One region of the Pseudomonas sp. GW456-L12 genome, then DNA from elsewhere that is predicted to be linked to it. Evidence: predicted binding sites of a transcription regulator. Region 1 holds the regulator's gene; the other holds the start of a gene.
The links. The regulator sigma-54, encoded in region 1, starts transcription at its own class of promoters, with help from an activator protein. The targets are predictions, from matches to a motif close to ANTGGCATNNANNTTGCTNT.
Positions count from the first base shown of each region.

Region 2: a site for sigma-54 is predicted at 2,869-2,888, ahead of AC07Y9_RS10030 (saccharopine dehydrogenase family protein). Genes of this name have one in related genera too.

Region 1 is NZ_JBWKZA010000008.1:127,449-132,735, forward strand. It holds gene AC07Y9_RS12935 (KpsF/GutQ family sugar-phosphate isomerase) at 1-29, shown strand, start outside; gene AC07Y9_RS12940 (KdsC family phosphatase) at 29-553, shown strand; gene lptC (LPS export ABC transporter periplasmic protein LptC) at 562-1,134, shown strand; gene lptA (lipopolysaccharide transport periplasmic protein LptA) at 1,121-1,666, shown strand; gene lptB (LPS export ABC transporter ATP-binding protein) at 1,666-2,391, shown strand; gene AC07Y9_RS12960 (RNA polymerase factor sigma-54) at 2,574-4,067, shown strand; gene hpf (ribosome hibernation-promoting factor, HPF/YfiA family) at 4,147-4,452, shown strand; gene ptsN (PTS IIA-like nitrogen regulatory protein PtsN) at 4,465-4,929, shown strand; gene rapZ (RNase adapter RapZ) at 4,932-5,287, shown strand, end outside.
Region 2 is NZ_JBWKZA010000006.1:101,683-106,969, reverse strand. It holds gene AC07Y9_RS10040 (GNAT family N-acetyltransferase) at 1-142, shown strand, start outside; gene AC07Y9_RS10035 (NADH:flavin oxidoreductase/NADH oxidase family protein) at 353-1,585, opposite strand; gene AC07Y9_RS10030 (saccharopine dehydrogenase family protein) at 1,687-2,766, opposite strand; gene AC07Y9_RS10025 (type 1 glutamine amidotransferase domain-containing protein) at 2,957-3,760, shown strand; partial or broken gene AC07Y9_RS10020 (acetoacetate decarboxylase (ADC)) at 3,812-4,077, shown strand; gene AC07Y9_RS10015 (MerR family transcriptional regulator) at 4,126-4,575, opposite strand; gene AC07Y9_RS10010 (exonuclease SbcCD subunit D C-terminal domain-containing protein) at 4,822-5,287, shown strand, end outside.

The sequences.
Region 1 (5,287 bases):
CCGACCTGCTGCGCGCGGGAGTCATGTAATGAGCACGGATCTGCTGCAACGCGGCAAGAACATCAAGCTGGCGGTATTCGACGTCGACGGCGTACTGACCGACGGTCGCCTGTACTTCCTCGAAGACGGCAGCGAATTCAAGACCTTCAACACCCTCGACGGCCAGGGCATCAAGATGCTGATGGCCACGGGCGTGCAGACGGCGATCATCAGCGGCCGCAAGACGCCGGTGGTCGAGCGTCGGGCGAAAAACCTGGGGATTCCCCACCTGTTTCAGGGTCGCGAAGACAAACTGGTAGTGCTGGACGGGCTTCTTGCCCAACTGGGCCTAAGCTATGAACAGGTCGCCTACCTAGGCGACGACCTGCCCGATCTGCCAGTGATCCGCCGGGTCGGCCTGGGCATGGCCGTCGCCAATGCCGCCAGTTTTGTCCGTGAACACGCCCATGGCGTCACCCAGGCCCGTGGCGGCGAAGGCGCCGCCCGCGAGTTCTGCGAGTTGATCCTGCGCGCCCAAGGCAGCCTTGAAGCGGCCCACGCCGCCTACTTATAGAGCCTCCCATGCTGAGCAAAAAGATTCGCAACATACTGATCTTCGGCATCATCACCGTGCTGTTCCTGGCGGTGGGGTACTGGAACATCAGCCCGGAACGCTTCCTCGACAAGCCGGTCGCGCAGGTCGACGAAAGCGCCATCGACTACTACGCCATCAACGCCCGTAGCGTGCAGTACCTGCCCGACGGCAAGCTGCAGTACGAAATGACTTCCGACAAGGTCGAGCACCTCAAGGCCACCGAGGTGACCCTGCTGACCAAGCCGGACCTGCAGATGTATCGCGGCACCGCCTTCCCCTGGCATGTCCAGAGCGAGCGCGGCGAAGTCAACCCGGACGGCACCGAGGTCGAGTTGATCGATTCGGTACGGGTTTCGCGCACCGACGAGAAAAATCGCAACCTGCTGATCACCACGACCCGCATGACAGTATTCCCGCAGAAGCAATATGCGCAGACCGATCAAGACGTTAGAATCGACGGCGCCGGCGGCGTGACGACTGGCAAGGGAATGAAAGCGTATTTGAAAGACGGCAGGATGAACCTGCTATCGAACGTAAGAGGACAGTATGAGGCTCGTTAAAACCCTCCCTATTTTGCTCGGTCTGGGCGCAGCACTGGGAAGCGTGAGCGCCTGGGCTCTGCCGAACGATAGCCAGCAACCGATCCGCATCCAGGCCGACGACGCTCAACTGGACGACAAGAATGGCGTAGCCACCTACAGAGGCGACGTGATCATCACCCAGGGCTCGATGAAGGTCACCGGCAATACCGTGACCATCACCCGCACCCAGACCGGTGATATCGACGTGGTGACCTCGGTGGGCAACCTGGCCTACTTCGAGCAGATTCAAACCCAGGGCGACACCAAGCCGGTCCAGGGCTACGGTGTGACCATCCAGTACCACGCCGCACAAAACCGCGTCGTACTGATCGACCGCGCCAAAGTCGTCGACAAGGACGGCAACATCACCCAGGGCGAGAAAATCGTCTACGACACCAACAAGAAGCTGGCCAGCGCCGGTCGCGCCACCGGCAGCAAGGTCACCGAGTCGCGCCCACGGATCGACATGGTCATCCAGCCGAAAAAGAAAACTGACGAAAAGGCCCAGTAATGGCAACTCTGAAAGCTCAGCACCTGGCCAAGAGCTACAAGAGCCGCCAGGTCGTGCGTGACGTCAGCCTGTCCATCGACAGCGGCCAGATCGTCGGCCTGCTCGGCCCCAACGGCGCCGGCAAGACCACCTGCTTCTACATGATCGTCGGCCTGGTCCAGGCCGATCAGGGTCGCATCCTGATCGACGACCTGGATGTCAGCCACCAGCCAATGCACGGCCGCGCCCGCGCCGGGATCGGCTACCTGCCGCAGGAAGCCTCGATCTTCCGCAAGCTTTCGGTGGCCGACAACATCATGGCCATCCTCGAGACCCGCAAGGAGCTCGACAAGGCCGGCCGTCGCCAGGAGCTGGAAAGCCTGCTGCAGGAGTTCCACATCAACCACATTCGCGACAACCTGGGCATGAGCCTTTCCGGCGGTGAACGTCGCCGCGTGGAAATCGCTCGCGCCCTGGCCACCGCCCCCAAGTTCATCCTGCTCGACGAACCTTTCGCCGGCGTGGACCCGATCTCGGTAGGCGACATCAAGCAGATCATTCATCACCTGAAGGCCAAGGGTATCGGCGTGCTCATCACCGACCACAACGTCCGTGAAACCCTGGATATCTGCGAAACCGCCTACATCGTCAACGACGGTCAACTGATCGCCGAAGGCGACGCCGAAACCATCCTCGCCAACGAGCTGGTCAAGGAAGTTTACCTGGGCCATGAGTTCCGCCTGTAAGCCCTGAGGTGTTTGGCTGGTCGCCAGAGCGCCCGCCCCAATAAAACCCTGCTGTTTTTATTGTTACAGCGCTCTAGGCAAACACTTCAGTTTCAGGCATATAATTTGCTTATGTTTGGCGCTCACGCGCCCTGTAGTGGATGGCGCATGTGCGCCGGCGAATAAGGTGTTAAGCCCCTGCCATGAAACCATCGCTAGTCCTCAGAATGGGCCAGCAGCTGACGATGACACCGCAGCTGCAACAGGCCATCCGCCTGCTCCAATTGTCGACCCTGGACCTGCAACAGGAAATCCAGGAGGCCCTGGAGTCCAACCCGATGCTCGAGCGCCAGGAAGAAGGCGACGACTTCGATAACACCGATCCGCTGGCCGACAACGCCGAGCAGAAACCCAATACCGATATCCAGGAACCCTCCTACCAGGAAACCGCCCCGACGGTGGACAACCTCGAGGACGGCGAATGGAACGAACGCATTCCCAACGATCTGCCGGTCGACACCGCCTGGGAAGACGTCTACCAGACCAGCGCCAGCAGCCTGCCCAGCAACGATGACGACGAGTGGGATTTCACCACCCGCACCTCGGCCGGCGAAAGCCTGCAGAGCCATCTGCTCTGGCAGTTGAACCTGGCGCCCATGTCCGACACCGATCGCCTGATCGCCGTGACCCTGATCGACTGCATCAACAATCAAGGCTATCTGGACGAAACCCTCGAGGAAATTCTCGAAGCCTTCGATCCGGAACTGGACATCGAACTCGACGAAATCGAGGCCGTCCTGCACCGTATCCAGCAATTCGAGCCCGCCGGCATCGGTGCCCGCAACCTGGGCGAATGCCTGCTGCTGCAACTGCGCCAGCTGCCTGCCAAGACCCCTTGGCTGACTGAAGCCAAGCGCCTGGTCAGCGACTTCATCGACCTGCTCGGCAGCCGCGACTACAGCCAGCTGATGCGGCGCATGAAGCTCAAGGAAGACGAACTGCGCCAAGTCATCGAACTGGTACAGAGCCTCAACCCACGGCCGGGCTCGCAAATCGAATCCACCGAAGCCGAATACGTGGTCCCCGACGTCATAGTGCGCAAGGACAACGAACGCTGGCTGGTGGAGCTGAACCAGGAGTCCGTGCCGCGCCTGCGCGTCAACCCACAGTACGCCGGCTTCGTGCGGCGCGCCGACACCAGCGCCGACAACACCTTCATGCGCAACCAGTTGCAGGAAGCCCGCTGGTTCATCAAGAGCCTGCAGAGCCGTAACGAAACCCTGATGAAAGTCGCCACCCAGATCGTCGAGCATCAGCGCGGCTTCCTCGAGTACGGCGATGAGGCTATGAAACCGTTGGTCCTGCATGACATCGCCGAAGCAGTCGGCATGCACGAGTCGACGATTTCACGGGTGACCACGCAAAAATTCATGCATACCCCACGGGGCATTTATGAACTGAAATACTTTTTCTCCAGCCACGTAAGTACCTCCGAAGGCGGTGAATGCTCGTCCACGGCGATCCGCGCGATCATCAAAAAACTGGTCGCCGCGGAAAATCAGAAAAAGCCGTTGAGTGACAGCAAGATCGCTGGTTTACTGGAGGCACAAGGCATTCAGGTAGCCCGTCGTACCGTCGCCAAGTACCGCGAATCCCTGGGGATCGCGCCTTCCAGCGAACGGAAGCGGTTGATGTAGCCGCCGGGCTCGCCACAGCGTTCCAGTGGCAGGTCAATCGACCTGCCGCTTTATGCACTGGCAACGAAGGAGAAGCTGTATGCAAGTCAACATCAGTGGACACCAACTGGAAGTGACCGAACCTCTGCGCGCTTACATCGGCGAAAAACTCGACCGACTTGAGCGGCACTTTGACAAGATTACCAATGTGCAGGTAACGCTGGCCGTCGAAAAACTGAAGCAGAAAATCGAGGCCACGCTGCACATCCATGGTGGGGAAGTCGTCGCCAATGCAGAACATGACGACATGTATGCCGCAATCGACTTGCTCACGGACAAGCTTGACCGCCAACTGAAAAAGCATAAGGAAAAGCAACTCCACCTTCTCCAAGGCACGGGTCGCTAACACTCCCCTCCCATGATCCGACTTGAAAGCATCCTGACCCCCGGCCGTTCCCTGGTGAACGTGCCGGGCGGCAGCAAAAAACGCGCCCTCGAACAAATTGCCAACCTGATCAGCCGCGAAGTGCCTGATCTTGAGATGCAAGATGTCTTCGAAAGCCTGATTGCCCGTGAAAAACTGGGCTCTACCGGTTTTGGCAACGGCATTGCCATTCCACACTGCCGCCTCAAAGGCTGTGAGTCGCCCATCAGTGCCCTGATGCACCTGGACGCTCCCATCGATTTCGACGCCATCGACGGCGCACCGGTCGACCTGCTGTTCGTACTGCTGGTCCCGGAAGCCGCCACCGATGCGCACCTGGAACTGCTCCGGCAGATTGCCAGCATGCTGGACCGCAAAGAAGTGCGCGACAAACTGCGCAGCGCCACCAGCAACGAAGCCTTGTACAAGGTTGTCCTGGACGAACAGAACGGTCAGTAATCATGCGTTTGATCATCGTCAGCGGCCGGTCCGGCTCAGGTAAAAGCACCGCCCTCGATGTACTCGAGGACAATGGCTATTACTGCATCGACAACCTGCCGGCCGGGCTGTTGCCCGAGCTGGCCGAACGGGCGTTGATCCACACCGAACTGACACAGCCCCTGGTCGCCGTGTCGATCGACGCCCGCAACCTGCCCAGCCACCTGTCGCGCTTCCCCGAACTGCTCGAGGAAGTCCGCAGCCGGCATATCCAGTGCGATGTGCTGTACCTGGATGCTGACGAAGAAACCCTGCTCAAGCGCTTTTCCGAAACCCGCCGCCGCCACCCCTTGAGCAGCAACAATCGCTCGCTGGCCGA
Region 2 (5,287 bases), on a different contig from region 1:
AAAACTTGTTCAAGACTGGGCAATCGAGCACAACGCCAAAGATATAAGGCTGTCGGTGTGGACGTTCAATGCACGTGCAACCCGTATGTACACGGAGTTGGGGTTCGAGCCCCGGGCGCTGGAGATGGGGATGTCCGTTTAGAGGGCATGCCCTCATGGTAAAAAAGTAGACATCCCGAGCCTTCTTGATAGGCCTAGCAAGGATATGAGGCCAGCGGCTGCTGTTGGCAACCTCAGCATCCTGTCGATGATGCTGAGGACCGGTTTAATCCACATCCCAAAGCAGACGCTGTCAGTCACTCGCCAAAGTGGATTTCACCCTTGAGCCTTTGCGGTTGAAATGGGCATCGAATCACGCCGAACGCTGTTCTATCCACCGCCGATATTGGCGAGTGCGACAGGCATTGGCGAGCTGTTGCAAGAGCAGCGCGCGTAACGGTGACACGCCTGGATAGGGCTTTTTGTCCTGGCTGAGTTTGCGCAGTTGGAACTTGACGACCGCCATGTTGGCCAAGGACGCGATGGTCTTGTTTTTCCAGGTGATCGGTGGCAATTGCGGAGCATTGTCTTTACCCAAAAGCCAATCACGCGGCAGGTAGGGATCGATGGCCAAGGCCGTTCCGATACCGACCATGTCCACGCCACTCTTGACGACCATTTCGGCAATGGGACGCCGGCGTACGCCACCGGTGACCATCACCGGCATCCTGGAGACGGTCTGGATGTCACGGGCAAACTCGACGAAATAGGCCTCACGCGCCAGGGTGCGACCATCGCGCGCCTCGCCTTGCATGGCCGGCACTTCGTAGCTGCCACCGGATAACTCGACCAGATCCACACCCAGGTCGTTGAGCAGCTCAACCACCTTTTTCGCGTCATCGGCGGTGAATCCGCCACGTTGGAAATCGGCCGAGTTGAGTTTGACCGCCACCGCAAAGCCTGGGGAAACCACGGCCCGTACCGCCGTGACAATCTCAAGCAGCAGGCGTGCCCGGTTTTCCAGGGAGCCGCCCCACTCGTCCGTTCTCTGATTGCTCAGCGGCGACAGGAACTGGCTCAACAGATAGCCATGGGCCGCGTGGATTTCCACGCCGGTGAAACCGGCCTCTTCACCGAGGCGCGCAGCCCGTGCGAAGCGCTGGATAACCTCTTCGATCACGCTGGGGGTCATCGCGTGGGGCGTGGCGAAGTGCTTGGACATTTTGCCCAGGTTCAGCGGTATGGCTGACGGTGCCCAGGTCTTCTGCCCAAGGCTTGCCCGCATCTGGCGGCCGGGATGATTGATCTGCAGCCAGAACTGCGCACCGCCGGATCGACCGATCCGTGCCCAGCGCCTGAACTTGTCCAGTTGCTGGTCATCCTGCAGCACCACGCCGCCCGGCCCGGTCATGGCGCGGCCATCGACCATCACGTTGCCTGTGATTATCAGCCCGGCGCCACCATCGGCCCACGCCTGATACAGGCGCATCAGTTCTTCGGAGGGCGCCTGGTCGGCGTCCGCCATGTTCTCTTCCATGGCGGCTTTGGCGACGCGGTTCTTGATGGTCGAACCATTGGGGAGCATCAGGGTGTCGAACACATTCATGGGCAGTCCCTCATTTGACGTGGGGCCAGCCTAAGTTTGAAGTGAACTTGAAGGTCAATACCTCTTTTTCAACTTCATCCGACAGTTTCATCGGACACCGCCTATTCGATGTTCAAGGCGCCCGATCCTGGCAAGCGCGTCACCAGATCGGCGCCCAGCAACCTCGCAGGCGTGTAGGCACCGCCAGCCGGGCGCGCCTGTAACAGGTAGTCGACCACGGTCAGCGCACCGTAGACCGTCAGACTATAGACATTGGTGGTGTGCACGCGCGCCACCTTGCAATCGCCGCGAGCGTTACGGGCTTCGCCCCAGACATAGGTGCCCTGATCGGCGCGCTTTTCGTCATCCGGGCCGATCACGGTCTTGCCGATGTGTGCCTTGAGCCGCTTCTGCACGAACGACAAGCCCAGCAGCGGGCGAATGAAGTTGGCGAACCTGGCGCTGCGAATCATGCCGGCGGAGCCCGGCACGAACACCTCGATATTGGCAATGCCGGTGGTGTGATAGGCCGTGGAAACGTCCCCCCAGGGAATGGTCATGGCAAGCTTCTCTCCAGCGCCAAAGTCGATACGACGCACCCGATAGGCCAAGGGTACAGACACGATTTTCCCCTCGCGACGTACCTTGCCGCCCTGGGCCAGGCCTTCGATCGAAGTCTTGGCGGTGCCCGGCGACAAGCTGGAGCGCGAATCGAACCCCAAGGCCAGGTGCGTTGCATCCGGCAGCGCGGCCTTGAGTGCGGCGGCGACGCAGTCGGTGGGGATCACGTCGAAGCCGACGCCGGGGCAAATCACCACGCCCGCCGCTTGCGCACGCTCATGCAGGGACTGGGCATGCTCGAACACGGCGATCTCGCCGGTGATGTCCAGGTAATGCGAATGGGCCCGCAGGCAAGCGTCCATCATTGGTGCGGCGGTCGCCGAAAACGGCCCCGCGCAATGCAGAACCAAGCCATGGCCCTTGATCTGGGCCAGCAGTCGCACCTCGTCATCCAGCCCGAAAATACGTGCCTCAAGCCCCAGCTCCCGGGCCAAGGGTTCGATCCTGCCGCGGCTACGCCCCGCCAGCACCGGCCTGAGCCCACGCTTGACGGCTTCGCGGACGATCAGCTCGCCGGTATACCCGTAGGCGCCATAGATCATCCATTTCATCTGCGTCACGGGGTGGTCTTGCTGGCTCATGCTGTGGCTCCTGACTGGATGGTTAAGTGCGTTCTTGCCCAATCGGCGCCAGACGCTAACGTTGAAGTCAGGTTTAGAGTCAAGCAGAAGCGCGCCAGCGCAAACGGAAGCTTTTTGCAAATGTGGGGGTTGACCTTAAAGCATGGTTTAAGGTGAGCATGACTGGCACTGCATGACTGTCGGAGCCCGGATGATGTTGAAGACCCTTGTTTCTTGTGCGTTGGTATTGATAGGCGGTGTATTCATGACTTTTGCAAATGCTGAAACCAACCCTTCCACTGCAATGCCGAAGGATCGCCAGATACTGGTGATCATGACCAACCACGCCAGCTATCCCTCACGCACCGACACCACGGGGCTGTGGTTGACCGAGCTGACGCATTTCACGGATGTTGTCGAGGCCGCCGGTTATACGACAGTTTTTGCCAGCCCCAAGGGCGGAGCGGTTCCGCTGGACGAGCGCAGCCTCGGTTGGCTCTATATGGACAAGGCCGCCCGTGAGCATTTGCAGTCACCGGCGTTTCGCGCTCGCCTGAACAACACGATACCGATCGCCGACATCGATCCCTCCCGGTTCAGCGTCATCTATTTCACGGGGGGCCACGGCGTCATGTGGGACTTCCCCGAAAACCCGGACCTGCGTCGTGTTGCCGAAAAGATCTACAACCAGGGCGGCATCGTCTCAGCCGTCTGCCATGGCGTGGCGGGATTGGTGGATCTCAAGGATGAGCAAGGCCAGGCACTTATCAAGAACAGAAACATCACCGGTTTCTCAAATCGCGAAGAGCTGCTTTCGGGCATGAAGAACCAGGTTCCCTTCTTCCTCGAGGACAGGCTGGTCGGCCAGGGTGCGCGTTACCGCAAGGCCTGGTTGCCATTCACCCCATTTGCCATCACCGATGGACGCCTGGTGACGGGGCAGAACCCTCAGTCGCCCAGGGCCGTGGCTGAAGCCGTGATGGCCTTGCTCTCGGCGGGCAATAAAACTCGCTGAGCCATTGCAAACGGCACGCTGAAAGCCAACGAAAAAGCCAGCTCACGGCACTTGACCTTAAAGTTCAGTGCCGAGCTTGCCAGGGTTCGCGGCGTTGTCGGTTATAACCTGCCGAAATGGCTGACGGGCATTGACCGAAAAGAAGAGGTTACCTCGGTGGTCTATGACATTACCGACAGCCAGACCGGCCAGGTGGACGTGTCCTTCACCGCGAAGAAGCTCAATTTGGGAAAATGCTGAAGTACGAATATGTGCCAGCGTTCCAAAGCGCGCTCTACGCGCCAAAACCACTGGTTACCCTGGTTGGCATGCACTGATCAAAGGGGCATGGCTTTTTACCCCTTATCAGCCTGACAGGTTGCGTGTTACTTGGAAGACGCACCATTACGGCGGCCTGAAGCGGGCGCCACCCCCTCTTCGCGCAGACGATGCAATAACAACTGCGTGTTCTCCACACAGCCCACGCCCTCGGGCTTACTCTCGACACCCTCGATCACAAGCAGTAGTTGGGCTTTATTCTGGGCCAGCCGTTGCTGGAGGATTTCGATTTCCTCGACCTTGCGCTTGAGCCCACTGAGCAACTCTTCATGCCGCCATCCGTTGGCATTCATCGGCAGTAACTGGCGGATCTCCTCCAGCGAAAAACCTGCCGCCTGTGCCCCGGTGATGATCTCCAGGACCCACTCGGTGTCAGGTGCGTAGTCCCGATACCCGTTGGCTTTGCGCTCGACGGATTTGATCAGGCCGCTCGCTTCGTAGAAGCGGATGCGTGAAGGCGCCAATCCGCTGATTTTCGCCAGTTCGCCAATTCTCATATTCCCACCCGAAAAACCATTGACCTTAAAGTTGACTTTAAACCTAAAGTAAATTGGCGGCCAAGCAGCGCAAGCGTCGCCCCATGACTCAAGAGCTATCTTGCCGAGCGTCAACTTTTGGCTGCCGCTAAACGGCACCACTATTCGCCATCCAACCAGGCCCCCCAGCCGATTTGCAGTAAACTCTCCCCCCTCACGCCGCTCTCCTCTTCCCTGCGGCTCACCTGATTGTTTGCGGAGTTTGCCTTGCGTCTGTTTCACACCTCCGACTGGCACCTGGGGCAGAACCTCCATGGCCAGGAGCGCGATTTCGAGCATGCCTGCTTTCTTGAATGGCTGTTGCGTCAGCTGGCGCTGCACAGCCCTGATGTGCTGCTGATTGCTGGCGATATTTTCGACACGGTCAATCCACCGGTCAAAGCCCAGGAGCGGCTGTACGACTTTATTGTCAGCGCCCATGAACAGCAGCCCGGCCTGACCATTGTGATGATTGCCGGCAACCATGACTCGGGTTCGCGCATCGAGTTGCCGGCGCCTTTGATGCGGCGTCTGCGCACCCACGCTTTGGGCCGGGTGCTGTGGCTGGATGATGGGCAGTTGGACAGCGAGCGTCTGTTGCTGCCGTTGCCCGATGCCAGCGGTGCGATTGCCGGCTGGTGCCTGGCGCTGCCGTTCCTGCGGCCGGCGGAAGTCACGGGGCCGCACCTGGGCG